3 regions of the Streptomyces sp. NPDC002896 genome follow, and region 2 is predicted to be linked to each of the others. Evidence: riboswitches for the same ligand, from Rfam matches in the RefSeq annotation. Region 2 holds a riboswitch; each other region holds the start of a gene.
The links. A riboswitch is a leader RNA that binds a small molecule or an ion and turns the genes downstream of it on or off. The one in region 2 is predicted to bind S-adenosylmethionine.
Positions count from the first base shown of each region.

Region 1: another riboswitch for S-adenosylmethionine. It lies ahead of thrC (threonine synthase); the one in region 2 lies ahead of ABT009_RS34905 (DUF1684 domain-containing protein).
Region 3: another riboswitch for S-adenosylmethionine. It lies ahead of ABT009_RS07635 (amino acid ABC transporter permease); the one in region 2 lies ahead of ABT009_RS34905 (DUF1684 domain-containing protein).

Region 1 covers NZ_JBEOVA010000021.1:24,865-34,240, reverse strand. The annotation lists gene ABT009_RS31470 (NADH:flavin oxidoreductase) at 1-552, opposite strand, end outside; gene groL (chaperonin GroEL) at 786-2,408, opposite strand; gene ABT009_RS31460 (cold-shock protein) at 2,761-2,964, opposite strand; gene ABT009_RS31455 (ubiquitin-like small modifier protein 1) at 3,460-3,735, opposite strand; gene thrC (threonine synthase) at 3,810-5,147, opposite strand; SAM riboswitch class I at 5,141-5,298, opposite strand; gene ABT009_RS31445 (glucosyl-3-phosphoglycerate synthase) at 5,471-6,460, shown strand; gene ABT009_RS31440 (alpha,alpha-trehalose-phosphate synthase (UDP-forming)) at 6,678-8,093, shown strand; gene otsB (trehalose-phosphatase) at 8,255-9,106, opposite strand; gene ABT009_RS31430 (DUF3263 domain-containing protein) at 9,148-9,376, opposite strand, start outside.
Region 2 covers NZ_JBEOVA010000026.1:21,574-30,949, reverse strand. The annotation lists gene ABT009_RS34910 (alpha-N-arabinofuranosidase) at 1-1,287, opposite strand, end outside; SAM riboswitch class IV at 1,565-1,674, shown strand; gene ABT009_RS34905 (DUF1684 domain-containing protein) at 2,026-2,856, shown strand; gene ABT009_RS34900 (DUF899 family protein) at 3,110-3,793, shown strand; gene ABT009_RS34895 (aldo/keto reductase) at 3,870-4,907, opposite strand; partial or broken gene ABT009_RS34890 (hypothetical protein) at 4,904-5,242, opposite strand; gene ABT009_RS34885 (LLM class flavin-dependent oxidoreductase) at 5,458-6,897, opposite strand; gene ABT009_RS34880 (flavin reductase family protein) at 7,016-7,531, opposite strand; gene ABT009_RS34875 (ROK family protein) at 7,831-9,132, opposite strand; gene ABT009_RS34870 (zinc ribbon domain-containing protein) at 9,199-9,376, opposite strand, start outside.
Region 3 covers NZ_JBEOVA010000004.1:114,226-123,601, reverse strand. The annotation lists gene ABT009_RS07645 (NHL repeat-containing protein) at 1-1,476, opposite strand, end outside; gene ABT009_RS07640 (putative leader peptide) at 1,673-1,786, opposite strand; SAM riboswitch class IV at 2,066-2,177, shown strand; gene ABT009_RS07635 (amino acid ABC transporter permease) at 2,534-3,625, shown strand; gene ABT009_RS07630 (amino acid ABC transporter ATP-binding protein) at 3,622-4,491, shown strand; gene ABT009_RS07625 (ABC transporter substrate-binding protein) at 4,553-5,575, shown strand; gene ABT009_RS07620 (GNAT family N-acetyltransferase) at 5,601-6,362, shown strand; gene ABT009_RS07615 (putative leader peptide) at 6,537-6,653, shown strand; gene ABT009_RS07610 (LLM class flavin-dependent oxidoreductase) at 6,730-8,031, shown strand; gene ABT009_RS07605 (NtaA/DmoA family FMN-dependent monooxygenase) at 8,052-9,376, shown strand, end outside.

The DNA of each region.
Region 1 (9,376 bases), on a different contig from region 2:
GTAGCCGTGGGCGCCGTGCAGTTCGACGCCGTCGAAGCCGATCCGCTCGGCGGCGGCAGCGGCCTCCGCGAACGCCTCGATGACGTCGTCCAGGTCGGCCTGGGTCATGGCCTTGCCGGTGCCCTCGGTGCCGTCGAGGCGGACGCCGGACGGGCCGACCGCCGGGGCGTCCGCGAACGGCGGCTCGCCCGCGGACCGCACCATGCCGATGTGCCACAGCTGCGGCACGATCGTCCCGCCCGCCGCGTGGACGGCCTCGGCGACCTTCGCCCAGCCCGCCAGCTGCTCCTCGCCGTGGAAGCGCGGGATACGGTCGCTCTGCCCGGCCGACTCGTGGCCGACGTACGTGCCCTCGGTGACGATCAGCCCGACGCCCGCGGCCGCCCGGCGCGCGTAGTACCCCACCACGTCCTCGCCGGGGACGCCGCCCGGCGAGAACTGCCGGGTCATGGGCGCCATCGCGATCCGGTTCGGGACGGTCAGGCCGTTCAGCTGGACGGGCCGGGAGAGGATCTGGGCCGCGCGGGAGGCGGTGGAGGCCGTGACGGTCACGTGGGGGGCTCCTAGGAATCGGGGAATGACTGGCGGACAAGGTGTCGAACACCCGAGCAGATATGTGCACGTGCATCGACTCTCGTACGGGTCAACGGACCGGCCCGCCACCGCATTCCGCCGAATCCCCCGCGCCCCGGTGTGATCCCGGACACGCCCGAGGGCGGCACCCCCTGGGAGAAGGGGTGCCGCCCTCGGAACGTTGCAGGACGGTTGATCAACCTTCAGGTCGATCAGAAGTCCATGTCACCGCCGGGCATGCCGCCGCCGGCCGGGGCCGCGGCCTTCTCCGGCTTGTCGGCGATGACGGCCTCGGTGGTGAGGAACAGCGCGGCGATGGAGGCCGCGTTCTGCAGGGCAGAGCGGGTCACCTTGGCCGGGTCGATGATGCCCTCGGCGATCATGTCGACGTACTCGCCGGTCGCAGCGTTCAGGCCGTGACCGACCGTCAGGTTGCGGACCTTCTCCACGACGACGCCGCCCTCGAGACCACCGTTGACGGCGATCTGCTTGAGCGGGGCCTCCAGGGCCAGCTTCACGGCGTTGGCGCCGGTGGCCTCGTCACCGTCGAGCTCGAGCTTCTCGAAGACAGCGGATGCCTGGATGAGAGCCACGCCACCACCGGCGACGATGCCCTCCTCGACGGCCGCCTTCGCGTTGCGGACGGCGTCCTCGATGCGGTGCTTGCGCTCCTTGAGCTCGACCTCGGTGGCGGCACCGGCCTTGATGACGGCCACGCCGCCGGCCAGCTTCGCCAGGCGCTCCTGGAGCTTCTCGCGGTCGTAGTCCGAGTCGGAGTTCTCGATCTCGGCGCGGATCTGGTTGACGCGACCGGCGACCTGGTCGGCGGAGCCGGCGCCGTCGACGATGGTGGTCTCGTCCTTGGTGATGACGACCTTGCGGGCGCGGCCCAGGAGGTCCAGGGTCGCGTTCTCCAGCTTGAGGCCGACCTCCTCGGAGATGACCTCGCCGCCCGTGAGGATGGCGATGTCGCCGAGCATGGCCTTGCGGCGGTCACCGAAGCCCGGGGCCTTGACGGCGACGGACTTGAAGGTGCCGCGGATCTTGTTGACGACCAGGGTCGACAGGGCCTCGCCCTCGACGTCCTCGGCGATGATCAGCAGCGGCTTGCCGCCCTGCATGACCTTCTCGAGGAGCGGCAGCAGGTCCTTGACCGAGGAGATCTTCGAGTTGGCGATCAGGATGTACGGGTCGTCGAGGACGGCCTCCATACGCTCCATGTCGGTGGCGAAGTACGCCGAGATGTAGCCCTTGTCGAAGCGCATACCCTCGGTGAGCTCGAGCTCCAGACCGAAGGTCTGGGACTCCTCGACGGTGATGACGCCTTCCTTGCCGACCTTGTCCATGGCCTCGGCGATGAGCTCGCCGATCTGGGTGTCGGCGGCGGAGATGGAGGCGGTGGAGGCGATCTGCTCCTTGGTCTCCACATCCTTGGCCTGCTCGAGCAGGGCGGCGGAGACGGCCTCGACGGCCTTCTCGATACCGCGCTTCAGGGCCATCGGGTTGGCACCGGCGGCGACGTTGCGCAGGCCCTCGCGGACCAGCGCCTGGGCGAGGACGGTCGCGGTCGTCGTGCCGTCACCGGCGACGTCGTCCGTCTTCTTCGCGACCTCCTTGACCAGCTCGGCGCCGATCTTCTCGTACGGGTCCTCGAGCTCGATCTCCTTGGCGATGGACACACCATCGTTGGTGATCGTGGGGGCGCCCCACTTCTTCTCGAGGACGACGTTGCGACCCTTGGGGCCAAGGGTGACCTTGACGGCGTCGGCGAGCTGGTTCATCCCGCGCTCGAGACCGCGCCGTGCCTCCTCGTCGAACGCGATGATCTTGGCCATGTGAAGTGGTCCTCCCGGACTGGGGTGGATTTCTCCGGACCGCGCTGGCGCCCGCGACGGACGGCCTGCCTGCCTCGTGGTTCCTTGCCCCACACGGCCTGCGGGCCTCACCGACCCGGTCCTTCGTTGTCACTCTCACTGTCAGAGTGCTAACGCCAATGATTAGCACTCGCCCCCCTCGAGTGCAAGCGCCTGTAGGGGTGCGCGCCCCCTCCGGGACAGGGCGCGCGCCCCCGAGGGCCAAGGCCCGGAGAGACTCCCGTCCGCGCGCGAGCAGTCGGGCACACCGAAGGGCCCGTACCCCCACCGGGATACGGGCCCTCCGTAAACGTCGTTGCAGTCAGTCGGCGCTTTAGCCGGCCATGCGGACCATGTCCGCCTGCGGTCCCTTCTGACCCTGCGAGATCTCGAATTCGACCCGCTGGCCCTCTTCCAGGGTGCGGTAGCCGTCCATCTGAATCGCGCTGTAGTGGACGAATACATCCGCACCACCGTCGACCGCGATGAAGCCGTACCCCTTCTCCGCGTTGAACCACTTGACGGTGCCCTGAGCCATGCCTAACTCCCCTATTACTGGCCCTTGCACAGGACCGCACTTCGCGGACCCGGGTCAGACCTCACCCCCCAACGGTTGGGGGTGTGCGCCGGAACGCGTCGACCGCGGCTGAATGTATCTGCCCAACTGCCGTCTGCAACAGGTCAATCGGACGAGAAATCCGGGCGCGCCCGATCGGAGATATATGGAGATTCCGTCAGGACTCAGGGCAAGTCGGGCCCGGCAAAAGGAATGTATGGCGCAAAAGAATGGTGCACTTTGGCTACTTCTCGTCGGCCACCGGACGCGAAGTCATATGCGCCGGACAAGAACGGCGAACCGAGTTCCCCAACTGTACCGCGCTCAACCATGCAGAATTGCCCCCTCCGCTTCTCTCGCGGAGGGGGCAATTCTTGTGACGCAGCGTGCGGTACGCATCAGCAGCCGCCGGCACTGTGCCCGACGTCAGCCGCCGGCATGTGCTCGACGGTCAGCCTCCGACACTGTGCTCGATGGTCAGCCTCCGGCGACGGCCGGAATGATCGAGACGCCCGCGCCGTCCGGCGTCGCGGTCTCCAGGCCGTTCTCGAAGCGGACGTCGTCGTCGTTCACGTACACGTTGACGAAGCGGCGCAGCTTGCCCTGGTCGTCGAGGACGCGCGCGGCGATGCCCGGGTGGTTCTTCTCCAGGGACTCGATGACCTCGGCGAGGGTCGCGCCCTCCGCCGGGACCTCGGCCTGACCGCCCGTGTAGGTACGGAGGATCGTGGGGATGCGGACGTTGACGCTCATGCGGTTCACCTTCGGTGGAGGGCGCGGGGTGGAAGCGGGTCGGGGGCGGACGGGGCGGGCGTGTCGAACTGGCGTCAGCCGGCCAGGCCTGCGTCGCGGAACGCGTCGAGAGAGGGCCTGATCACGGCCGAGGGGCCGCTGGTCGGGGCCACCGCGTCCAGCGTCTTGAGGCCGTCGCCCGTGTTGAGGACGACCGTGGTCAGCGACGGGTCCAGGACGCCGTTCTCGATCAGCTTGCGGGTGACGCCGACGGTCACGCCGCCCGCCGTCTCCGCGAAGATGCCCTCCGTGCGGGCCAGCAGCTTGATCGCGTCGACGATCTGCTCGTCGTCGACGTCCTCGACGGCGCCACCCGTGCGGCGGGCGATGTCCAGGACGTAGGGGCCGTCGGCCGGGTTGCCGATGGCGAGGGACTTGGCGATGGTGTTCGGCTTCTGCGGCCGCACCACGTCGTGCCCGGCCTTGAAGGCCGCCGACACCGGGGAGCAGCCCTCCGCCTGGGCACCGAAGATCTTGTACGGCTTGTCCTCGACCAGACCGAGCTTGATCAGCTCCTGCAGACCCTTGTCGATCTTCGTGAGCTGGGAGCCGGAGGCGATCGGGATCACCAGCTGGTCCGGGATCTGCCAGCCGAGCTGCTCGCAGATCTCGTACGCGAGGGTCTTGGAGCCCTCGCCGTAGTACGGCCGGAGGTTGACGTTGACGAAGCCCCAGCCCTCGCCCAGCGGGTCGCCGATGAGCTCGGAGCAGAAGCGGTTGACGTCGTCGTAGTTGCCCTCGATGCCGACGAGATCGCCGCCGTAGACCGCGGCCATGACGACCTTGCCCTGCTCGAGGTCGTGCGGGATGAACACGCAGGAGCGGAAGCCGGCGCGGGCGGCGGCGGCGCCGACGGCACCGGCCAGGTTGCCCGTCGAGGAGCAGGAGAGCGTGGTGAAGCCGAAGGCGCGGGCGGCCTCGAGGGCCTGGGCGACGACGCGGTCCTTGAAGGAGTGCGTCGGGTTGCCGGAGTCGTCCTTGATGAACAGACCGCCGGTGACGCCGAGTTCGCGGGCGAGGTTGTCGGCCTTGACGAGCTTGGTCCAGCCGGGGTTCAGGTTCGGCTTGCTGGCCACGTCCGCCGGGACGGGCAGCAGCGGTGCGTACCGCCAGATGTTGTCGGGGCCGGCCTCGATCTGCTTGCGCAGGCCCTCGGGGTCACCGGTCGGCAGGTCGTATGCGACTTCGAGCGGACCGAAACAGATTTCGCAGGCGAAGATCGGACCGAGCGGGAACCGCTCGCCGCACTCGCGACAGGAGAGCGCGGAGGCGGGGCCGAGGTCGACGGCCTTCGCGGTGTCGGTTCCGGCGGTGTCCGTGTCGGTGGTGGCAACAGTCTGCGCAGCCATGGAGGCGAGGCCCTTTCTCCTCATCTTCCTCACGACGCATCTCGCCGTGAGACGGATTTGGCACCTTCCCTAGCCGGGGCCTCGCGGAAATGATCAACATCGATCGGTACGAGAACCGGCTGGAGGGTTGCCGGGGCTTCAACGGGCCGTGTCCCTCTGCCCCTCTGGATGAGCGGTATGGCGCCGGGCCGTGCGGGTCCCGGAGCGTTTGTTCGCGCCATGACCCCCGACATGCGATGGTCATCCGCGTTGTTCAAGACTGTAACCGAAGGCCAGGACAGTTGAGGTAGTCGTCCGAACCGCGAGATGGATCACAGGCAGTGGTCCCAGTGAGGGGGCACCAGAACGTGCTGGATGAAGTCGAGCGCTGGCTGAGCACGCGCTCCTGGTCGGTGACCGACCGTCCGCTCCGTCAGCTGATCGCGGCGAAGCGCGCCACCGGACAGACGGTGAGCGTCGTGCTGCCCGCGCTCAACGAGGAGAAGACGGTCGGCGACATCGTCGCGGTGATCCGCCGGGAGCTGATGACCCGGGCCGTTCCACTCGTCGACGAGCTCGTCGTGGTCGATTCCGGTTCGACGGACCGTACGGCCGAGGTCGCGGCGGCGGCCGGCGCCCGCGTCGTCCACCGCGACGAGATCCTGCCGCGCATACCGGCACTCCCCGGCAAGGGCGAGGTCCTGTGGCGTTCGCTGCTCGTGACCAGCGGCGACATCGTCGCCTTCGTCGACGCGGACCTGAAGGAGTTCTCCGCGGACTTCGTCTCCGGCATAGTCGGCCCGCTGCTCACCGAGCCCGGCGTCGACCTGGTCAAGGCGATGTACGACCGCCCGCTCGGCGCCGAGCTCTCGTCCGGCACCGCCGCGGGCGAGGGGGGTCGCGCCGGAGGCGCCCAGGGCGGCCGGGTCACCGAGCTGATGGCCCGCCCGCTGCTGAACATGCACTGGCCGCAGCTCGCCGGGTTCGTCCAGCCGCTCGGCGGTGAGTACGCCGCGCGCAGGTCGCTGCTCGAACAGCTGCCGTTCCCCGTCGGCTACGGCGTCGAGCTGGGCATGCTCGTCGACGCCCTGCACCTCGTGGGTCTGGACGCGCTCGCCCAGGTCGACGTCGGCGTGCGCAAGCACCGGCACCAGGACGGACAGGCGCTGGGGCGGATGGCGGCCGCGATCTACCGCACGGCCCAGCTGCGCCTGGCCCGCGGTCATCTCGTACGGCCCGTCCTCACCCAGTTCGAGCGCGGCGACGAGGGATTCGAACCGCGGACGTACTCGGTGGACACGGAGGAGCGGCCTCCGATGGCGGAGATCGCGGAGTACGCGGAGCGGCGCGCGGCGTAACCGCGGCATGAACATCTGGGTGGTGCGGCGGTCTCACCGCCGGCCGGACGGACTCGACGCCTTGATCGCGGGGCCTCGGTGCGCTGCTGCCGGCCCCGGCGGGGCGGTCGCAGCGTGTGACCGCGGTGTAACCCGTCACGGGGACCGTATACGGCCATGGGACCAGCCGAGTCGCCCATACGTTTGAGCGTTTCCCGGCCGGGCTAAGTTTGGGCGTATGGCTTCCACTCAGGGTGCTCAGATCCTCGTCGCGTCCAACCGCGGCCCGGTCTCCTACACGCTGGAGGAGGACGGCTCGCTCACCGCCCGCCGCGGCGGGGGCGGTCTCGTCTCGGGTCTGTCGGCGATCGGCCCGGACGCGGGCGCGGTATGGGTGTGCGCCGCTCTGAGCGACGGCGACCGCGAGGCCGTAAGCCGCACGGGCGGCACGCTGGACCCGGCCGACACGGGCGGGCAGCACGTCCGCATGCTGGGGATCGAGCCGGACGTGTACGACGACGCGTACAACGGCATCGCGAACTCGGTGCTGTGGTTCGTGCACCACATGCTGTACGAGACGCCGCTGGAGCCCGCCTTCGGCGCGGAGTTCCGGGCGCAGTGGGCCTCGTACGAGGCGTACAACCGGGCCTTCGCCGAGGCGCTGGCGGACGAGGCGGCCGAGGGCGCGGCAGTGCTGGTGCAGGACTACCACCTGGTGCTGGTGCCGGGCATGCTCCGCGAGCTCCGCCCCGACCTCAGGATCGGGCACTTCTCGCACACGCCGTGGGCGCCCGTCGACTACTTCCGGATGCTGCCCGACGACATCGCGCGGGAGGTGCTGCGGGGCATCCTCGGCGCTGACCGCGCGGCGTTCCTGACCTGGCGCTGGGCGAACGCGTTCACCACCTGCTGCATGGAACTGCTTGGTCCGGAAGCCCTGGCCGACACCCGGATCGGGGTGCACGGGCTCGGCGCGGACGCGGACTTCCTGCGGGAGCGGTCGCGCCGCGAGGACGTCGAGGAGCGCATCGCAGTCCTCCGTGCGCAGATCGGTCCGGGCCGCAAGAGCATCGTCCGGGTCGACCGCACCGAGCTGTCGAAGAACATCGTGCGGGGCCTTCTCGCCTTCCGGCAGCTCCTCGAGACCCACCCCGAGTGGCGCGAGCAGGTCGTGCACATCGCCATGGCCTATCCCTCACGGCAGGATCTCGCGGTCTACCGGGACTACATGGCCGAGGTGCGCCGGCTCGCCGAGGAGATCAACGAGCAGTACGGCACGTCTGGCTGGACCCCCGTCCAGCTGCACCTCAAGGACGACTTCGCCCGCTCGCTCGCCGCCTACCGGATCGCCGACGTCGCGCTGGTCAACCCCATCCGGGACGGCATGAACCTGGTCGCCAAGGAGGTCCCGGTCGTCTCCGACGAGGGGTGCGCGCTGGTCCTGTCACGGGAGGCGGGGGCGTACGAGGAGATGGGCGAGGACGCGATCACCGTGAACCCGTACGACGTGTCGGGCACGGCCCAGGCGCTGCACGAGGCGCTCAGCCTCCCCGACGGCGAACGCGTCGAACGCGCGAAGCGGCTGGCGGCGGCCGCCACGGCCCTGCCGCCGACCCAGTGGTTCCTGGACCAGCTGCACGCGCTGGACGCGTAAGGCTGCTGTACTCCGGTGGCGGCGCACCCCACGTCGGGGTTACCCGGGGGTTGAACAGGTTGCCCGCCGTCGCGGGTTCCGCTGTGCCCACCCGTTCCGCCTGGGGGTACCTCCCAGGCCCTCAAGGCACTGGGGGAGGAACGACTGCCCACAGCGGTGCGTCACCCCAGGCGGCCAGCCAACGCGGCCAAGAACCGCGCCACCCCAGCCGGCCCGTCCACGACCACATCGGCCCGCCCGGCCAGCTCGGGAACCTCGGAGCTGCCGCTGCACACCAGCAACCCCGGCACCCCCTCCCCCCGAAGCTTCTCCACGGCCCCGAACGCGGGAAGATCCCCAAGATCGTCCCCGCAGTACAGCACGGCCCCGGCCCCCACCTCCCGCACGTACTCGGTGAGCGCCATCCCCTTGTCCATGCCCGGCGGCCGCAGCTCGAGCACGAGGCGCCCCGGCTCGACGATCAGCCCATGCCTGCCGGCGAGCTCGGCTAGGGGGGCCCGCAGCATCTCGAGCGTGGCCTCGGGGTCCTCGGCACGCCGGGTGTGGACGGCGATCGCGCGGCCCTTGTCCTCGATCCACGTGCCGCGCGAGACACCGAGGGCCTCCAGGAGACCGGGCAGTTCGGTACGGACGGCCGCCACGCCCGGCGGCGGAGGGGGCGCCTGCACGGCGCGGGTGACGGCGTCCCAGCGCTCGGCGCCGTAGTGCCCCAGTACGACGAGGTGTTCCAGGCCCGGCGCGTCGGCGAACCCGCCGTAGCGCACGGCGAGATCGGCCGGGCGTCCGGTGATCACCGCCACGGAGCGCACCTTCGGCGCGAGGGCCGACATGGCCGGGACGGCGTCCGGGTGGGCGCGCGCCTGCTCGGGGTCGGGCACGATCGGGGCAAGCGTCCCGTCGAAGTCGAGCCCGATCACGGCCTGCTCGGGGTGCGCGATGATCGCCTCGAGACCTCGGCGGCCGGCGTCGTTCCGGGGAGTCGGCAAGGAGTCCTGCTGGCTGTGGCTGCCCATACTTCGACCCTATCCACCAAGGGCCCCGGACATCCCTGGCGTCACCGTTCGGTACGGCGGGATTCGCGTATGCGGCGCAGGCGGTTCACCGTGACCGGGTCGTGGGCGAGGGCGCGGGGGTCGTCGAGGAGGGCGTTGAGCAGCTGGTAGTAGCGGACCGGGACCATGCCGAGCTGCTCCCTTATCGCGCGCTCCTTCGCGCCGGGGGCGGGCCAGGAGCGGCGCTCCAGCGCCAGCACGGCGCGCTGCCGGGCGGTCAGCTCGTCCCGC
Region 2 (9,376 bases):
GGACAGTGAGATGAGGACCGTGCCGTCCTTGACGCTGGCCGAGGCCGACAGGGTGTCCAGCTCTGCCTCGCCGACCGTGCGGCGGGCATCGTCCGTGCGCAGATGGACGGCGAGCGAGGCGGCGTCCTGGTGGCCCTTGTTCATCTCGAACACGTGGTAGGTCGGGGTCAGGACCAGCGCGTCACCGTCCGTGAGGACCATCGCCTGCAGGACGTTGACGGTCTGGGCGATGTTGGCCATGTACAGGCGCTTGGCATGCTTGTGGAAGATGTCGAAGTGCGTGCTCGCCACCAGCGCGTCGCGCAGGGTGTTCTGCTGGAACAGGAACCCGGGGTTCGTGCCCGGCTCGACGTCCCACCATGTGCCCCACTCGTCCAGGACCAGGCCCACCTTCCGGCCGGGGTCGTAGCAGTCCATGACCGTCGAGTGACCGGTGAGGATACGGTCGATCTTCCTCGCGGAGACCATCGTCCGGTAGTAATCGTCCGTGTCGAAGCCGGTGGCGCTGCCCTTCGCCTCCCAGGGACCGGCCAGCGTGTAGTAGTGGACGGAGATGCCCTGGAAGAAGGTGCGCGGGGTCGCCTCGCAGCCGAAGCAGTTGATCTGCTGCATCAGCGTCTCGGTCCACTTGTAGTCCGCATCGGACGCGCCCGAGGCGATGCGGTAGAGCTTGTTGTCGCCGTGGTCACGGCAGTAGGTGGCGTACTGGCGGGCCAGGTCGGCGGAGTACTCGGCGCGCATGTTGCCGCCGCAGCCCCACGTCTCATTGCCGATGCCCCAGAACTTCACGCGCCACGGCTCCTCGCGGCCGTTGGCCTTGCGCAGCCGCACCATCGGGCTGTCGCCCTCGCGGGTCAGGTACTCGACCCACTCGCTCATCTCCTGGACGGTGCCGGAGCCCACGTTGCCGCTGATGTACGGCTCGGCGCCGAGCAGCTCGCACAGGGCCATGAACTCGTGGGTGCCGAAGTGGTTGTTCTCCTCGACATTGCCCCAGTGGGTGTTGACCATCCTGGGACGCTGGTCCCGGGGGCCGATGCCGTCCTTCCAGTGGTACTCGTCGGCGAAACATCCGCCCGGCCAGCGCAGGTTGGGGATGTTCAGGGCTCGCAGGGCCTGTACGACGTCCAGCCGGATGCCGCCCTCGTTGGGGATCGGCGAGTCCTCCCCCACCCAGAAGCCGCCGTAGATGCAGCGGCCGAGATGCTCGGCGAAGTGGCCGTAGAGATGGCGGCTGATCTTCGGACCCTCGAGGTCGAGGTTGATGATCGCGGTGGCGTTGGACACGGAGTACTCCAGGTCGGCGTGGTGCGTGCGTGAGCTGTACGGGCTTCGGGTTGCCGGCCGGCGGGACCAGCGATGAGAGATCGGTACCTGCGGTGACCAGGCGGAGGAGGGAAACCGGTTGCCTGGGTTGTTTGTATCGATAAAAAAGCTGCCATCGTTGTTGCGCGAGTGTCAAGAGAGGTGCGCGAACAGGTTGGTCCTGGGACCACGGATCACATGGCGCACGCTCGTCGACGGGGATTGTCCGCTGCGCGTTGCGAGCGTTAGAGTCGCACGCGGTGACGAGTGTCAGCGTCAAGCCCTGGCTGGCTGACCGGCAACCCTCTGTCGCGGCGGGGTGCTCCAGGTGACGACCCGACAGGACCGAGTGTCCTGTAAGCGTGAGGCCCCACAGGGGCGGAACCGACGAGGTGGCGGGATGGACACAGGAGCGAGGCCCGGGCTGCATGCCGGTCCCGGTGTCCTGGAGTGCCCGCTGCATGTGTACCGCCGTCACGTCGATCTGGCCCGGGTGAGCAGCGCACTGTGTTGCCGCACCCGGTCGACGCGGCCGTAGCCGTAGCCGTAGCTGACGCCGTCGTCTGCCGGGGGATCCGTCCCCGTCCGACCTTCTCCGCTCGGCCCTGAGCATCCGCGCCCCCGCCCTCGCCCTGCATGCCCTTCTGACCATCCGTGTCCGACCATCCGTGTCCGACCATCCGTGTCCGACCATCCGTGCCCCATTCCGCAGGAGTACACATGACCGTCCAGGACTCCCCCACCGACATCGACACCTTCGCCGCCGAGTGGGAGGCATGGCACCACCGGCAGGAGTCGGCCCTCGCCCACGAGCACGGATTCCTCGCCATCACCGGCCTGCACTGGCTGGCCACCGACCCCCAGAGCTTCCCGGATGCGCCCGGCACCTGGTCGACGGGCGACGACGGCGTCACGGTCGTACTCGGCGAGGGCGAGGAACTCGTCGTCGACGGCACCGCGGTACACGGACGACACGCTTTCGGCGTCATCCCGGAACGCGGCGGCGTCAACGCCGTCTGGGGAGACGCGGTGATCGAGATCGCCAAGCGCGGCGGCCAGGACCTGATCCGGCCGCGGCACCCGCACCATCCACTGCGCACCGCGTTCACCGGGACCCCCGCGTATGCGCCGGACCCTCGCTGGGTGGTCACCGGCCGCTACACGCCCTTCGCCGAGCCGCGGCCGACCACCGTGGGCGCCGCAGTCGAAGGGCTGCAGCACGTCTACGACGCTCCCGGCCGGATCGACTTCCAGCTCGACGGCCGTGCGCTGAGCCTGACCGCGTTCAACGGGCGGACACCGGGCAGCCTCATGGTGCTGTTCACCGACGCGACCTCCGGCGTGACCACCTACGCGGCCAACCGCGCCCTGCAGATCGACGCCCCCGGCCCCGACGGCACCGTGGTGCTGGACTTCAACCGCGCCGCCAACCTGCCGTGCGCCTACACCGACTTCGCGACCTGCCCGCTGCCGCCCGCCGAGAACCGGCTCCCGGTCGCGATCGAGGCAGGCGAGAAGATTCCCCACGAGCGGCAGCCGATCGCGCAGTGAGCACCTCGCCCCTGCCCGGATCCGCTCGCTGTCGTTTCTGACCCGGGCACCGCGACCACCCTCCGTAGGGGACCGTTACCCTCGGTCCCCTCGGATCACCCCACGAGCCGGGCTTCAGCTCAGCTGTCGGCGAACCTCGGCGCCGCCATAGACTCGAAGGACAGGTTCGGGGACGCGGGCGCTGGGCGCTCGATGGCCGAAAGCTCGGGATCCGGAGCGGGGAGCGGGGGGATGGCCACCCCAGGAGGACGCGATGTTGCGGCAGACCAGACTGGCCGGGGTATCAGAGGACTACCTCGCCGCCCGCGAAGAGCTGCGCCAGGCCGAGATCGAGCTCATGCGCCACCGCGAGAAGGTCGCGGCCCAGCGACGGGCGCTGCCGCAGGGGCCGCCCGTCGACGACTATGTCTTCGCCGAGGGCCCCGCCGATCTCGACGCCGGCGACACACCGGTCCGCGAGGTCACCCTGAGCGGCCTGTTCACCGCGCCGGACCGCCCGCTGATCGTGTACCACCTCATGTACGGCAAGCTGCAGACCGAACCCTGCCCGATGTGCACGATGTGGATCGACGGCTACAACGGCATCGCTCACCACATCGCCCGCAATGTCGACTTCGCCATCGCAGCGGCCGCCGACCTGCCCACCCTGCGGCAGCACGCCCGCAACCGCGGCTGGGACCGGCTACGACTCCTGAGCTGCGGCGACAGCACGTTCAAGTACGACCTGGGCAGCGAGGACAAGGACGGCGAACAGGACTCCACCATCTCCGTCTTCACCCGCGACGGCGACGGCACGGTCCGCCATTCCTACTCCGCCCACCCACGGATGGCCGACGACATCAAGGAGCGCGGCATCGACCTCCTGGCCCCCGTCTGGCACCTCCTCGACCTGACCCCGCAGGGCCGCGGCGACTGGTACCCGAACCTCGACTATTGACCCCCGACATGGCAACAGTCCGCCGGCCCCGGAGGGCCGGCGGACGGGTGTCACACCGGTGCTGCGTCGGTGTGCCTCAGTTCGACGAACGGCGGCGCAGCGCGGAGTCGGTGAGCGAGGGCGGGGTGTAACCGGAGTCGCGGGACGAGAGGTTGGTTCCAGGCGGGACGATCTCGTCGATCCGGTCGAGTACGTCCCGGCTCAGCCGTACCTTGTCGGCGCCCAGCTGGCTCTCCAGTTGTTCGAAGGTACGCGGCCCGATGATCGCCGAGGTGATCCCGGGGTGTTCCAGGACGAAGGCCAGGGCCAGTTGCACGAGGGTGAGGCCGGCCCCCTCGGCCAGCCGGGCGAGGGCCTCGGCAGCCTCCAGCTTGGCGGCGTTCTCCGGTGAGGTGATGTCGAAGCGGGCCGCCTGGCGTTCGGCGCGGCTTGAGGCGGGCTGCTCGGCGCCCTTCCGGTAGCGCCCGGAGAGCCAGCCGCCCGCGAGGGGGCTCCATGAGAGCACGCCGAGACCGTACCGCTGCGCCACCGGCAGGACCTCGCGTTCGATGCCGCGCGCCAGGAGGGAGTACGGGGGCTGCTCGGCCACGACGCGTTCCCGGCCGCGGCGCTCCGCGATCCACTGGCCCTCGACGATGGCGGAGGGTTCGAAGGTGGAGGTGCCGATGTAGCGGATCTTGCCCTGCTGCACCAGGTGGGTGAGCGCGCCGAGCGTCTCGTCGAAGTCGGTGTCCGGCTCGGGGCGGTGCACCTGGTAGAGGTCGATCCAGTCGGTGCCGAGCCGCCGCAGGCTGTTCTCCACCTCGCGGATGATCCAACGGCGGCTGTTTCCCTGCTCGTTGGGGTCGCTGCCGAGGCTTCCGTGGAACTTGGTGGCGAGCACGACGTTGTCGCGCCGCCCGCCGGACAGGGCCTTGCCGACGATGGTCTCGGACTCACCCGCGGAGTACACATCCGCGGTGTCGACGAAGTTGATGCCCGAGTCCAGGGCGTGGTGGATGATCCGGACGCTGTCGGCATGGTCCGAGTTGCCCCGGCCTCCGAACATCATGGTGCCCAGGCACAGCGGGCTGACCTTGACGCCGGTACGTCCGAGATTGCGGTACTCCGTCATCGTGCACTCTCCTTGACGAGTTGATTGATCTTCAGGTGGTCCACCGCCGAGGCCGGTCGGCCGCCTTGTTCGAAGGCCTGCCGCAGACGGTGGTACGGGACCCGCGCGGCGAGGAGTTCGGCATGGGTGCCGGTTTCCGCGACGGTTCCCGCGTCGAGGACCACCACCCGGTCGGCGCGGGCGGCGGTGGTCAGGCGGTGGGCGACGACGACGGTCGTACGCCGACGGGCCAGGGCCTCGGTCGCCGCGGCGACCCGGCGTTCCGTGGCCAGGTCGAGCGAGGCGGTCGCCTCGTCGAGCAGCAGGATGTCCGGGCCGACGAGTTCGGCCCTGGCCGCTGGGCGCGCGGCCGTGAGTCCCGGAAGGCCCAGGCCCGTCGGGCAAAGTCGCGGGCTTGCGCTCCTCGGGGGCAGTACGGCGGAGGCGACGGCGGCACCGAAGGCGAGCAGGAGGTCGGTGCGGTGGCGCAGGCAGAACCCCAGCAGCCGCCGGGCCCACCGGGCCGACGGCTCCTGGGGCGCACTGGTTTCCTGGGAAGGCGGACAGTCCGTCACCGGGCTGCCGCAAGGGCGATGCCGGTGTGGCCCTCGCCGGCGTCGACGGTGTCGAACAGCCGGTTAGCGGGGCGCGGGAGCCCGTAGTGCTCGCGCAGCGTGGAGCCGGTGTACTCGGTGCGGAACAGGCCGCGTTCCTGGAGGATCGGCACCACCCGGTCCACGAAGAGCTCCAGGCCTGAGGGGAGCACGGCGGGCATGATGTTGAAGCCGTCGGCCGCGCCGCTGTCGTACCAGTGCTCGATGGTGTCGGCGACCTGCTCCGCCGTACCGGCGAAGGTGCGGTGTCCGCGGCCGCCGCCGAGCCGCCCGATGAGCTGACGCACCGTCAGCCGCTCACGCCTGGCCAGCTCCACGATGAGCGTGTAGCGACTCTTCGCGCCCTCGATCTCGTCCTCGGTGGGGAGGTTCTCGGGGAGCTCCGCATCAAGGTCCAGCTCGTCGGGGGAGATCTTCAACGTCTTGGCGAGCTGCCGCTTGGCGTACTCGGGGACGATCAGCCGGTCGAGCTCGGCGTCCAGCTCCAGCGCCTCCGTCTCCGTGTCGCCGATCACGGGGACGATGCCGGGCAGGATCTTGAGGCCGTCCGGGTTGCGGCCGAACAGCTGGGCCCGCTGCTTGACGTCCTTGTAGAAGGCGATGCTCTCCTCCAGGGTCTGCTGCGCGGTGAACACCGCCTCCGCGTACCGGGCGGCGAAGTCCTTGCCATCCTCGCTGGAACCTGCCTGGACGAGCAACGGGTAGCCCTGGGGCGGACGTTGTACGTTCAGCGGTCCGTCGACCCGGAAGAACTCACCGACGTGGTCGATGCGGCGAACCCGCTCGGCCAGGGCGTGGACGCCGCCCCCCTTGTCGGCGATCACCGCGTCGTCCGCCCAGCTGTCCCACAGCTTGGTGGAGACCTCGACGAACTCCGCGGCCCGCCGGTAGCGGTCCTTGTGCAGCGGTGTGTCGTCGAGGCCGAAGTTGCGGGCCGCGTCGGCGCCCGCGGTGGTGACGACGTTCCAGCCGGCCCGGCCGCCGGAGACATGGTCCAGCGAGGCGAACCGGCGGGCCAAGTTGTACGGCTCGTTGTAGCTGGTGGATGCGGTGGCGATGAGGCCGATGTGGTGCGTGGCCCCGGCCAGCGCGGTCAGCAGGACGGTGGGCTCCAGCTTGGCCGCCGGCCGACGGCCGGGATCACCCATCAGGACGGGGCTGTCGGCGAGGAACAGCGAGTCCAGCTTGCCGCGTTCGGCGATCCGGGCCAGGTTCTTGTAGTGCTCGATGTCCGCGTTCGCCTCTGCCGGGCTCTCGGGGAGCCGCCAGGAGGCCTCGTGGTGACCGGTGGACATGAGGAACGCGTTCAGGTGCAGCGGCTTGCGGCCGGCGTTGCGTTCCGTGTGCGTCTCGGCTTCCGTCTGCGCTTCGGTGCGGTCTTCGGTCTTGCGTGACATGAGCTGTCGTCTCCTCAAGGGGCGGTGGGGTGGTGCTGCGCCACACCGAGGGCGGCGAGCAGCGTGTCGCGGTGTTCCTGGGTGCGCGGGTCGCGCGGGAAACTGCTGTGCAGAGTGATCAGATGGAGTGATAGGCGCCGTCGTGGAACAGCAGCGGGCTGCGCCCCTCGTCGAGCCAGGAGTCCACGACCCGGGCAATGACGATCCGGTGGTCGCCCGCCGGGACGAGCTGCTCGATGTCCAGCCGCAGCCAGCCGGCCACGTCGTCGAGTACCGTCTCGCCCTCCGGCAGTCGCCGCCAGCTGGTCGGCGCCGCGAAACGGTCGATGCCGCTGGTGGCAAACGTGGTGGCCAGTGCCTGTTGCTCGGCACCGAGGAAGTTGACCACTGCGGTGGCGGCCCGCTCGATATGAGGCCAGGAGGAGGTGGTCGTTCCGACGGCGAAGGAGACCAGCGGCGGTTCGAGCGACAGGGATGTGAGCGAGGTGGCGGTGAACCCGACCGGCCCGAGGCCGGCGTCCGCGGTGACGACCACGACGCCGGCGGGATACCTGCGGAATACCTGTTTGAAACGCTTCGGCGCGATACCCGTGGCGGAGGATGCCGCGGAAAACGAGGACGCAGTGACAGTCAACTTCTCTCCTGGGATGGAGTATTTCGAAAGGCAGAGTCGGCGCGCGAACGACAACTCAGAACGGGCAGGCCGAGGAGACGAGGCGCGCAGGCGTAGAGATGTACGCACTCAGGTGCGGCGCACTCGGCTAAATCAGTCGCTGGTTTACCGGCGGCCAGGACAGGAGCGACAACAGAAACGCCGGGCGAAGACGCCGACCTGCACAGACACCCGGCAGCGGACTGCCACTGAGGGCAGGTGCTGGGGATTCGTCTGTCGACCGGTCATGAATCCATTTTCCCGCTCCGGCCGGGAGCCGGTCAACAAAGCAACTCCCTGAATTGCGTCGAGATCGGAAATACCCCTCTGGAGACGGCGGGCAGCGCGGGCCAGGGACCCAGCGGGTCCCCGTACAGCGCCTCCAACGCCACCGCACCACCGGCGGTGGCCAACACCGATCCGGTGAAACTGCTCGGCACCACGGCTCGTTCGGGGTCGTCGCAGACCCAGGAGCGCTCGGCCACTTCCGCCCGCAGATCGGCGAGGCACTGCGGCAACCGGCCCGCACCAGGCTCGACGACCACCAGGACCTCGGGGTCGAACATGTCCAGGAGCAGTGCCGCTGCCCTACCGACAAGCCGCGCCCGACGGCGGAAGAGCGCCACCGCCCGCGCCTCACCGGCCAGCGCCTGCTCCAGCAGCGCGGTGAACGACCCGACCGACAGGCCCCGTTCGGCCGCTTGCCGCACCATGGCGTGCTCCGACACCTCGGACTGCAGGCACCCGGACCGCCCGCACGAGCACGGCTCGGCGCCACTGGAACCGGCCGACCCGAGCGGCAGATGAGCCACGCTGCCCGCCCCGGAGCGCGGTCCGAGGTGCATGGCCCCCGCGATGGCGAACGCCGCGTCCACGACCGCACCGACGAACAGGAGCACCGTGCTGGCCCGGGTGGTGGCCTCGCCCAGCATCTGCTCGGCGCGCGCCAACGCCCGTGCGTGACTGTCGACTTGGACCTCCAGCCCGGTCGCCGCAGCGAGGACGTCGCGTACCGGCACATCGCGCCAGCCGAGTTGCTGGTGCTCGATGACCACTCCGGCCTCCGGGTCCACCCGGTGTCCGGTGGCCACGCCCAGGGCGAGCACGGCCCGCTCAGCCGCGTGGGCCGCCACCAGCCGGGGAAGACGAGTCACCAGGTCACCGAGTATCCGCTGCGCATCGGTGTCCCGGTGCGGCCGACGGTCCACCGCCAGAAGCCCACCGCGCAGGTCCATGAGGAAGACGGTCGAGTGGGCGACAGCGATATGTGCGCCGGCCACCACATAGTGGCTAGTGTCGATCTCCAACGGTATGTGGGGCCGCCCCAGTCCCTTCGGCCCGGTGGTCTCCGCACTCTCGCGGACGAGGCCGCGGGCCAGGAGCCAGCCGGTGTGTCCGGTCACGGACGCGGGTGAGAGGCCGGTGAGCCGGGCGACGGTGGAGCGGGCGACGGGGCCGTGGTCGAGCATGGCGCTCAGGACGGATCCCGCGGAGGAGACACGGCGGGCGGGCCCGGCGGCAGGGATGTCCGAGCGACGCAACGGGGTGGGACCACGACGCGCAGGCGCAGTGAGACTCATCAGCGGAAGTCTTCCAGGCTCGGTGGCAGCGGGCGACGCGGTGCGTGCTCCTCTACGAAGCGTCTCTAATCAGCCTAGCGATCCCATGTCAGACGTGGTGTCTGGTATGGGTTGTGCCCACCGTGGAGGGGTGGCGTGGGCGTGCAGGTGGAAGCCCGCGCCTCGTGCTGCTCCTCGTGGCCGGTGTCGGCCGGGATGGGGTCTCCCCTGCTCGAGCGGAGCCGAGAGCTTGGGGAAGGGTGTGCTG
Region 3 (9,376 bases), on a different contig from region 2:
AACGCCGGTCACCGTCCCCTGGTAATAGACCCCGCCCGGCGCCGCCGTACCCGCCATCTGGAGCGAGTCGTAGAGGGAGCCGACGCCGACCTGGAAGCTGCGGGTGACCTTCCCGGTGTCCGGGTCGATCTCGGCGTAGCGGTACGGGTCGAGGAGGCTGGTGCCGGACGTGCCCGGAATCAGGGGATCGCGCAGGACGGTGTGCAGCTTGCCGTCCGCCAGGGACAGCTTGGGCACTGCCGCCGACCGCAGTGTGTTGTCCCACGCCAGATCGCAGCCGGAGCCGTCGGCCCGCACGTCCACCCGGGTCAGACCGCCCTTGAAGTCCGCCGAGGCGGGCACACTGTCCCCGGCGTCGGCCGGCACCGCCGGATACGGGTAGCCGTACGTACTGGCGACGAAGACGCTGCGGCCCGCGCCGATGGGGGAGTTCTCGCTGCCCGCGCCACCGGACAGGAGCACCGGTGTCGAGCAGATCCGGCGGCCGGTCGCCGTCTCGTACACCTGGAGCTTCACCTGGCTGTCCGCGTTGTCCACGATGGCCACGTAGTCGGTGCCGTCACCCGGCCCGAAGAAGGTGGGCGTGGAGCCGCTGCCCCAGCTGAGTTGACCCGGCTTGCGAGCGGAGCCGCGGTCGTACTCCTGGCGCCAGGAGATGCGCGGGGTGCCGTCCGCGGTCGCGGTCAGCAGGTAGGTGGCCTGCGTGGTGGTGACGAGGGTGCCCTGGGGCGCGGTGGAGATGCTGTTCGCCACTTTCTCGCCGTTGGGCAGTTGCAGGGTGCGTACGGTGCCGGTGCGGTCGTCGGCGGTGCCCACCAACCCGTTCCCGGTCGCGAACCACACGCGTCCCTGCCAGTCCGGGGACAGTCCGGTCACCGCGTCGTCCTCGGGGATCGCTGCGGTCAGCGACAGACTCTTGTCGATCGTCAGGGTCCAGTCGCCGTCCGCGTCCAGGTGATGGCCGACCCGAAGCAGTGACCTGCTGCCGTCGATCACGACCAGCCGGTCGTCCTGATCGATGTAGGCGTACACGCCACCCAGCAACGACCCCTTGGTGAGGGCGAGTTCGGCAATGGAGCTGCCGTCGTCAGGGTCGAGGAGATGGACCGTGGGGACCTGTCCGAAGATGGGCGTGCACAGCGCCACGGGGTAGCCGTCGGACCCGACCAGCACGGTCGGGCAGGCCGACGCCAGCGCCGCCCGGGTCGAGGTGAGGGTGCCGGTTCCCGGCCCGGGCAGCGGGGTGGTGTCCGAGGACCCGGTGTCCCCGTGCATGGTGGCCGTGCCGTCCGGGCCGGTGTACGGGTTGTGCGGCGGCGCAGGGGTGAACACCGAGCCGGCGGCGCTCGCGGGGGCCGCCGACACGGCGACGGAGACCACCGCCGCGGTGAAGGCGGTGGCCAGCGCTGTGCGCAGCCGCGAACGGGCATGAAGGGCGGAGGACAATCGGGTCTCCTGGGGAAGGGAAGTCGGAATATGGCCGGCTCCGGGCGCGTCCCGATCGACTGCCGCACAGCACATATCGGCAAGGAGAGAAGAACCCTGGAAATGCCCGGCGAATTACGCACCATGATTCGATGCGGCGGCCAAAAGGAAATGATCGGCCCACGACTGAGAATTCCTGGACAGTCGCGCGGGCAGCCATGCGGCGGGAAGGGTCTGGTCAGGCGCGTCACATGGACGTGTGCGCGGCATCGGCGCAGGCCATCCGGGGTCGACACAGGCTGGCGGACAGGCGAACCAGGTCGACATGGCGCCGCGCCGTCAGAAAGAGTCCCGGATACATGCCGGGAAGAAAACCAAGAGATACGTGTCCCTGTCAAGCAGCGGGCGCGGGTGCTATTCCATGACGAATCGGACGGCTGGTGCGAGGGGGATGTTTCAGCCTCGAATCACGGCATTTACTTGGGAGTTGGCCATTTATGCCGTGTGCCGCTGCGCCTACCGCATCGGACGATCACCAAGCCGGATGTGTCCCGGGGCGGCGACCACGCCGGGGCTCTACGAAGCCGGAAGACGCGCATTGACATTCCTTCCAGCGGCTGTCTACCTTACGGCGCAGAACGGTCATGAGTGTCAGCGACAAGCCCTGGCTTGCTGGCCGGCAACCCTCGCGTCGCGGTGGGGTGCCCCAGGTGACGACCGGACCGGATCTTGGTTTTCGGTAAGCGCGAGGCCCCGCGGGGGCGGAACGGTGACGGTGACGGCGATGTACGCAGCTCCGGGGATGGCCGCATGGCGGCGCCACGGCCGCGTCACGACGTGCGCGAACCGTCCCGTCGATCTGCTCCGGGTCAACAGTGCACTGTGTTGCGTCTCCTGTCGCGTTCTCTGTCAGGGCTGACGGCTTTTCTGAATCCCGTCACGGCTGACGGCTTGCTGCATCACTGACGTTTGCCGCCGTCGCAGCGTTCTCTTTCCGACCCACCCCCGCTCCGCCCGCTCCAGTGCGCTTCGTCCCGCAGAGCTGTTCCCGCTCTGCTGCGCCGTCGTCGCCTGCGTGGCCGTGTGTCCGAATCTGCTGGAGTCCTCCATGAGTGAACCCCCAGGCTCTGCTGTGTCCTCCGGCTCAGCACCCCCTGCCCAGGCGATCCCCCGCCCCGAACCATCTCCGGCCTCCCCGGCCGTGCCGGTTTCCGTACGTTCTCCGGAGCCGACCGAAGCCCCCGACGAAGGGCCCAAGCGATCCGACCGCGACTCCGCGCAGCGGCCGCTCTCGGCGCAACGGGTGCTTCCGCTCCGCCGCCCCGGCCGATGGATCGCCACCGCCGTCGTCCTCGTCCTGGTCGTCCAGATCGGCCACGGGCTGGTCACCAACCCCTTCTACCAGTGGGACCGATTCGGGTACTGGTTCGTGCGCCCGGTGATCGTCGACGGCCTGCTGATCACCCTTCAAGTCGCTGCGTACAGCGCCTTGCTGGGCCTGCTCGGCGGCATCCTGCTCGCCCTGGGCAGGCTCTCCAGGAGCCCGGTGCTGCGGGCGGTCAGCTGGGTCTACATCTGGCTGTTCCGCTCGGTGCCGCTGATCGTCGTGCTGCTGTTCCTCTACAACTTCAGTGCGCTGTACAAGACGTTGAGCATCGGTGTGCCGTTCGGGCCCGCCTTCTTCAGCTTCGACGAGTCGCGTCTCGCCACCGACATCGTCGTGGCGGTCGTCGGTCTCAGCCTCAATGAGGCGGCCTACGCCGCCGAGGTGGTCCGCGGCGGCATCCTTTCGGTCGACCAGGGCCAGCACGAGGCGGCATCGGCGCTCGGTCTGCCCAAGCGCTACCAGTTCGTCCGGATCGTCTTCCCGCAGGCACTGCGGGCCATCACGCCCAACTATGTCAACCAGCTGATAGGCCTCATCAAGAGCACCTCGCTGGTCTTCTACGTGTCGCTCCTCGACCTGTTCGGCTCGGTGCAGACGATGGGCAGCACCTATCCGGGTGACATCGTGCCGCTGCTGCTGGTCGCCACCATCTGGTACTTGATCCTCACCAGCGTCGTCTCCGTCATCCAGTTCTACGTCGAGCGGTACTACTCGCGTGGTGCAGTGCGCACCCTCCCGCCGACTCCGTTGCAGAAGCTGCGGGCCGGCGTGCGCGACCTGCGGGCCCGTATCCAGAGGGAGGCGGCGATATGACCACCACGAAGAGCACCACAGAGGACACGATCAAGAGCGCTTCCAAGACGACGGAGCGCGCTTCCAAGGCCACCGAGCGCGCTTCCAAGACCGCCTCCGAGGCAGTCCCCGCCGCGGTCGAGGTCCATGACGTGCACAAGTGGTACGGCACCCACCGGGTCCTGGACGGCGTGGACCTGACCGTACGGCCCGGCGAGGTCACGGTGATCCTCGGACCGTCCGGCTCCGGCAAGTCGACCCTGCTCCGGGTGATCAACCACCTGGAGAAGCCCGAGATCGGCTACGTCAGCCTGAACGGGGAGCTGATCGGCGTACGCCGGCACGGTGAGCGGCTCAAGGAGCTGAGCGAACGCGCGATCCTCACGCAGCGCAGCCGGATCGGCTTCGTTTTCCAGAACTTCAACCTCTTCCCGCACCTGACCGTGCTGGACAACGTGGCAGCCGCGCCCGTGGCGACAGGCCTGCTGCGCAAGCCCGAGGCCCAGGAACTGGCGCGCTCCCTGCTCAGCCGGGTCGGCCTCGGCGACAAGACCGCGGCCTACCCGCGGCAGTTGTCCGGCGGCCAGCAGCAGCGGGTGGCCATCGCCCGCGCCCTCGCGCTGCGCCCCGGGGTCATCCTCTTCGACGAACCCACCTCCGCGCTTGACCCGGAACTGGTCGGCGAGGTGCTGGCCGTCATCAAGGACCTGGCCACCAGCGGCACCACCCTGGTCATCGTCACCCACGAGATCGGCTTCGCCCGTGAGGTCGCCGACCGGATCGTCTTCCTCGACGGCGGCCGGATCGTCGAGCAGGGGCCGCCGTCCGAGGTGCTGGACAACCCGAAACACGAGCGGACCAGGGAGTTCCTGAGCAAGGTGCTCTGACCTCCGCCTCCAGACTCCCCCAGAAAACCACCACCGCCGAACACCAAGAACAAGGACAGCCATGCGCACCCTCCGCTTCCGTAGCAGACTCATCCGCAGCCTTACGGCAGGCACCGCCGTCGCCACGCTCGCCGCCGGGCTCGCCGCCTGCGGGGGCGACAGCGACGCCGCCACCACCAAGGCCGACGCCGCGGGCACCGTCACCGTGGGCCAGCTGTCCAACGGAGCCGCCAAGCAGACCGAGTTGAAGGTCTCCGAGGTGAAGTCGATCAGCGCCGAGCTGCCCGATTCCGTCCGTAAGAGCGGCAAGCTGGTGATCGGTGTCGGTGCCCTGCCCGACGGCTTCCCGCCCCTCGCGTACGTCGGCTCGGACCAGAAGACCCTCACCGGCGCCGAGCCCGACTTCGGCCGCCTGGTCGCCGCGGTCCTCGGCCTGCAGCCGGAGCTGAAGAACTCGACGTGGGAGAACATGTTCGTCGGCATCGACAGCGGCAAGGTCGACGTGGCGTTCTCCAACATCACCGACACTGAGGAGCGCAAGAAGAAGTACGACTTCGCCTCCTACCGCAAGGACAACCTCGGCTTCGAGGTGCTGAAGAAAAGCACGTGGAACTTCGAGGGCGACTACGAGAACCTCGCGGGGAAGACCGTCGCCGTCGACAACGGCACCAACCAGGAGAAGATCCTCCTCGAGTGGCAGTCCAAGCTGAAGAAGGAGGGCAAGAAGCTCACCGTCAAGCATTTCGCGAGCAAGAACAGCACCTACCTGGCGCTGACCGGCGGGAAGATCGACGCCTACTTCGCCGCCAACCCGGGTGTCGCGTACCACATCACGCAGACCGCCAAGTCGCCCAACGCGACGCGTAGCGCGGGCACCTTCTCCGGCGCGGGCACCTCGCTCCAGGGCCTGATCGCGGCGACCTCGAAGAAGGACAGCGGAATAGCCAAGCCGGTCGCGGACGCTATCAACTACCTGATCAAGAACGGTCAGTACGCGAAGTGGCTGGCCGCCTGGAACTTGTCCAACGAGGCCGTCAGCACCGCGGAGGTCAACCCGCCCGGTCTGCCGGAGAACAACTCCTGATCACGGACGGAGACCCGAAACCGCCATGTCGACCAGCCTGCACGCGCCGCAGCCACAGAGCCAAGGCGCGCCGCACATCCTGGACAACCCGGCCTGGGCCGCGCTGACCGGCCCGCACGCCCGGTTTGCCGAGCGCGTCGGCCGCGCCGCCCGCTATCCCGCGGACGTCTCCCCGTTCACGGCCCTCGCCGATCCGGCGGACCCCCGTGCCTGGGAGGACCTCGCCGCGCTGGTGGGGCCGGGAGGCGAGACGGCTGTCCCGGGAGTGACGACGCCGCCCGACGGGTGGGAGCTCGTGGCGGCCATCAAGGGCGTGCAGCTGGTCGACACGTCGCTGCGTGCCGAGCCCGCACCGGAAGCGGTGCGGCTCGGTCCGACCGACGTACCGGAGATCCTGGAGCTGATCGCCCTGACCGACCCGGGGCCCTTTCTGCCCCGCACCGTCGAACTGGGCACGTACCTCGGCATCCGGCACGAGGGCCGGCTGATCGCCATGGCCGGCGAGCGGCTGCGCCCGCCGGGCTGGACGGAGATCAGCGCGGTCTGCACCGACCCGGCGCACCGCGGCCGGGGCCTGGCCACCCGACTGGTCCGCGCGGTCGCGGCGGGCATCAGGGAACGCGGAGACACCCCGTTCCTCCACGCTTCGGCCGCGAACACCGGGGCGATCCGGCTCTACGAGTCGATCGGCTTCACGCTGCGCCGCCACACCGATTTCCTCCTGGTCCGTGCCCCGGGCGGCCGCCCGGCCGACGCGGAAGGCGGCCGTGCTGCCTCGCACGAGTAACTCTGGCGCCTCCGACTCTGGCCGGCGGAATAGGCGGCGTAGCAGAAGCGTTGTGGGTCACGGCAACATGGTTTCCGAGGTCGGCGGCCGGTCTTGCGGTCGCCGGCTGCCCGAGGGCGATGTCGGCGCATCCGCGCCTCAAGCACACGAGTCGGAGGGGTGGAGGTGACAGTCATGGCACCCCAGTCCCGCCCGCGTGTCATGGTCCTCGCCCCGCGCCGCCGTGTCCGCCTCTACTCCCGGCCCCACATCGACCTGCAGCGCGTGGCCGGCGCGCTCTGTTGCTCCTGACCTGTTGTCCCGAAGCCGACCACCCGTCCGGTGAGGTTCGGCTCTCTCATACGGTCGATCAGGAAGGCACCTCCCCGTGTCCTCATCTTCTGCGCTGCCTGCTTCCTCACTTTCTTCACCCGTTTCTTCCACTCCGCTGCATCTCGCCGTCGCGCTCGACGGCGCGGGCTGGCATCCGGCCGCATGGCGCGAGCCGGTGGCCCGCCCCCGGGATCTGTTCACCGCCAAGTACTGGGCCGACCTCGTCGAGGAGGCCGAGCGCGGCCTGCTCGACTTCGTGACGTTCGAGGACGGCCTAGGGCTCCAGTCCTCGCACTTCGCGGAGCCGGACGGCCGTACCGACCAGGTGCGCGGGCGGCTCGACGCGGTGCTCATCGCCGCCCGCGTGGCCCCGCTGACCCGCAACATAGGACTCATACCGACCGTGGTGGCCACCCACACGGAGCCGTTTCACATCTCCAAGGCCATAGCCACCCTCGACTACGTCAGCACCGGTCGCGCAGGCCTGCGCATCCAGGTGTCGGCGCGACAGAACGAGGCGGCCCACTTCGGCCGCCGTGAGTTCCCGCGGTTCGGCATCGGGGACCTGGACAACCCGGGCGTAAGGGAGTTGGTGGCCGAACTCTTCGACGAGGCCGCCGACTATGTCGAGGCGGTCCGTCGGCTGTGGGACAGCTGGGAGGACGACGCCGAAATCCGGGACGTCGCCACCGGCCGCTTCATCGACCGCGACAAGCTGCACTACATCGACTTCGAGGGCAGGCACTTCAGCGTCAAGGGCCCCTCCATCACCCCGCGGCCACCGCAGGGACAGCCGGTCGTCAGCGCCCTGGCGCACCAGACCGTGCCCTTCCAACTCGTTGCCCGTTCCGCCGACATCGGGTACGTCACCCCGCACGACACCGACCAGGCCCGTGCCATCGTCGACGAGATCCGCACGGAACAGGCCGCGGCCGGGCGCGCGGAGGAACCCCTGCACATCTTCGGCGACCTCGTGGTGTTTCTCGACGACGACCCCACAGCGGCGGCAGCCCGCCGGGACCGCCTCGACGGCCTCGCCGGATATGAGTACACCAGCGACGCGAAGGTGTTCACGGGCACGCCAGCACAGCTCGCGGACCTGCTCCTCCAGTGGCAGCAGGCCGAACTGACCGGCTTCCGGCTGCGCCCCGCCGTGATCGGCCACGACCTCGAGGCGATCACCCGCGGCCTGGTGCCCGAACTGCAGCGCCGCGGCGCCTTCCGGCGTTCCTACGAGGCCGACACCCTGCGCGGGCTGCTCGGACTCTCCCGCCCCGCCAACCGCTACTCCCCCAAGCTCTCGGCTTCGCTCGAGCAGGGGGCACCCCCAGCTGCCACCGCTGCCGCCACCGCCTGAGCCGGAGGGACCGTACGACCATGAGCAAGCCGCTGAAGCAGATCCATCTGGCCGCCCACTTCCCCGGCGTCAACAACACCACCGTGTGGAGCGACCCCGAGGCCGGCAGCCACATCGAGTTCAGCTCGTTCGCGCACTTCGCGCGGACCGCCGAACGCGCCAAGTTCGACTTCCTGTTCCTCGCCGAGGGGCTGCGCCTGCGCGAACAGGGCGGGAAGATCTACGACCTGGACGTGGTGGGTCGCCCCGACACCTTCACCGTCCTGTCCGCCCTCGCCGCGGTCACCGAACACCTCGGCCTGACCGGCACCATCAACTCCACCTTCAACGAGCCCTACGAGGTTGCCCGCCAGTTCGCCAGCCTCGACCACCTCTCGGGCGGCCGCGCCGCCTGGAACGTCGTCACCTCGTGGGACGCGTTCACCGGCGAGAACTTCCGCCGCGGCGGCTTCCTGCCGCAGGAGGAGCGGTACTCGAGGGCCAAGGAGTTCCTCAGCACGGCGAACGAACTCTTCGACTCCTGGCACGGTGACGAGATCATCGCCGACCAGGGGACCGGAATCTTCCTGCGCGACGCGAAGGCCGGAGCCTTCGTGCACCAGGGGCAGCACTTCGACATCGAGGGCCAGTTCAACGTCCCGCGGAGCCCGCAGGGCCGCCCGGTGATCTTCCAGGCGGGCGATTCAGACGAGGGGCGGGAATTCGCCGCGGCCGGCGCCGACGCGATCTTCAGTCGGTACAGCACCCTCGATGCCGGCCAGGAGTTCTACGCGGACGTTAAGGGCCGCCTCGCGAAGTACGGCCGCACCCACGACCAGTTGCTGATCCTGCCCGCGGCGACCTTCGTCCTCGGTGACACCGACGCCGATGCCGCGGAGCTGGCCCGTGAGGTACGCCGCCAGCAGGTCAGCGGCGCCACCGCGATCAAGCACCTGGAGTTCGTCTGGAACCGCGACCTGTCCGCGTACGACCCGGACGGCCCCCTTCCCGACATCGACCCCGACCTCGGCGAGCACACCATCGCCCGCGGCCGCGCCCAGGTGCGCATGTACCGCGACCCGCTGGCCATCGCCCGCGAATGGCGGGAGCTCGCGGCCGCCAACAAGTGGTCGATCCGCGACCTGGTCATCGAGACCGGCAACCGCCAGGCGTTCATCGGCTCCCCGGCCACGGTCGCCGAGACCATCAACGACTTCGTGCAGGCCGACGCCAGCGACGGCTTCATCCTCGTCCCGCACATCACCCCGGGCGGCCTCGACGTCTTCGCCGACACCGTCGTCCCGCTGCTGCAGGAGCGCGGCGTGTTCCGCACCGAGTACGAGGGCACGACCCTGCGCGACCATCT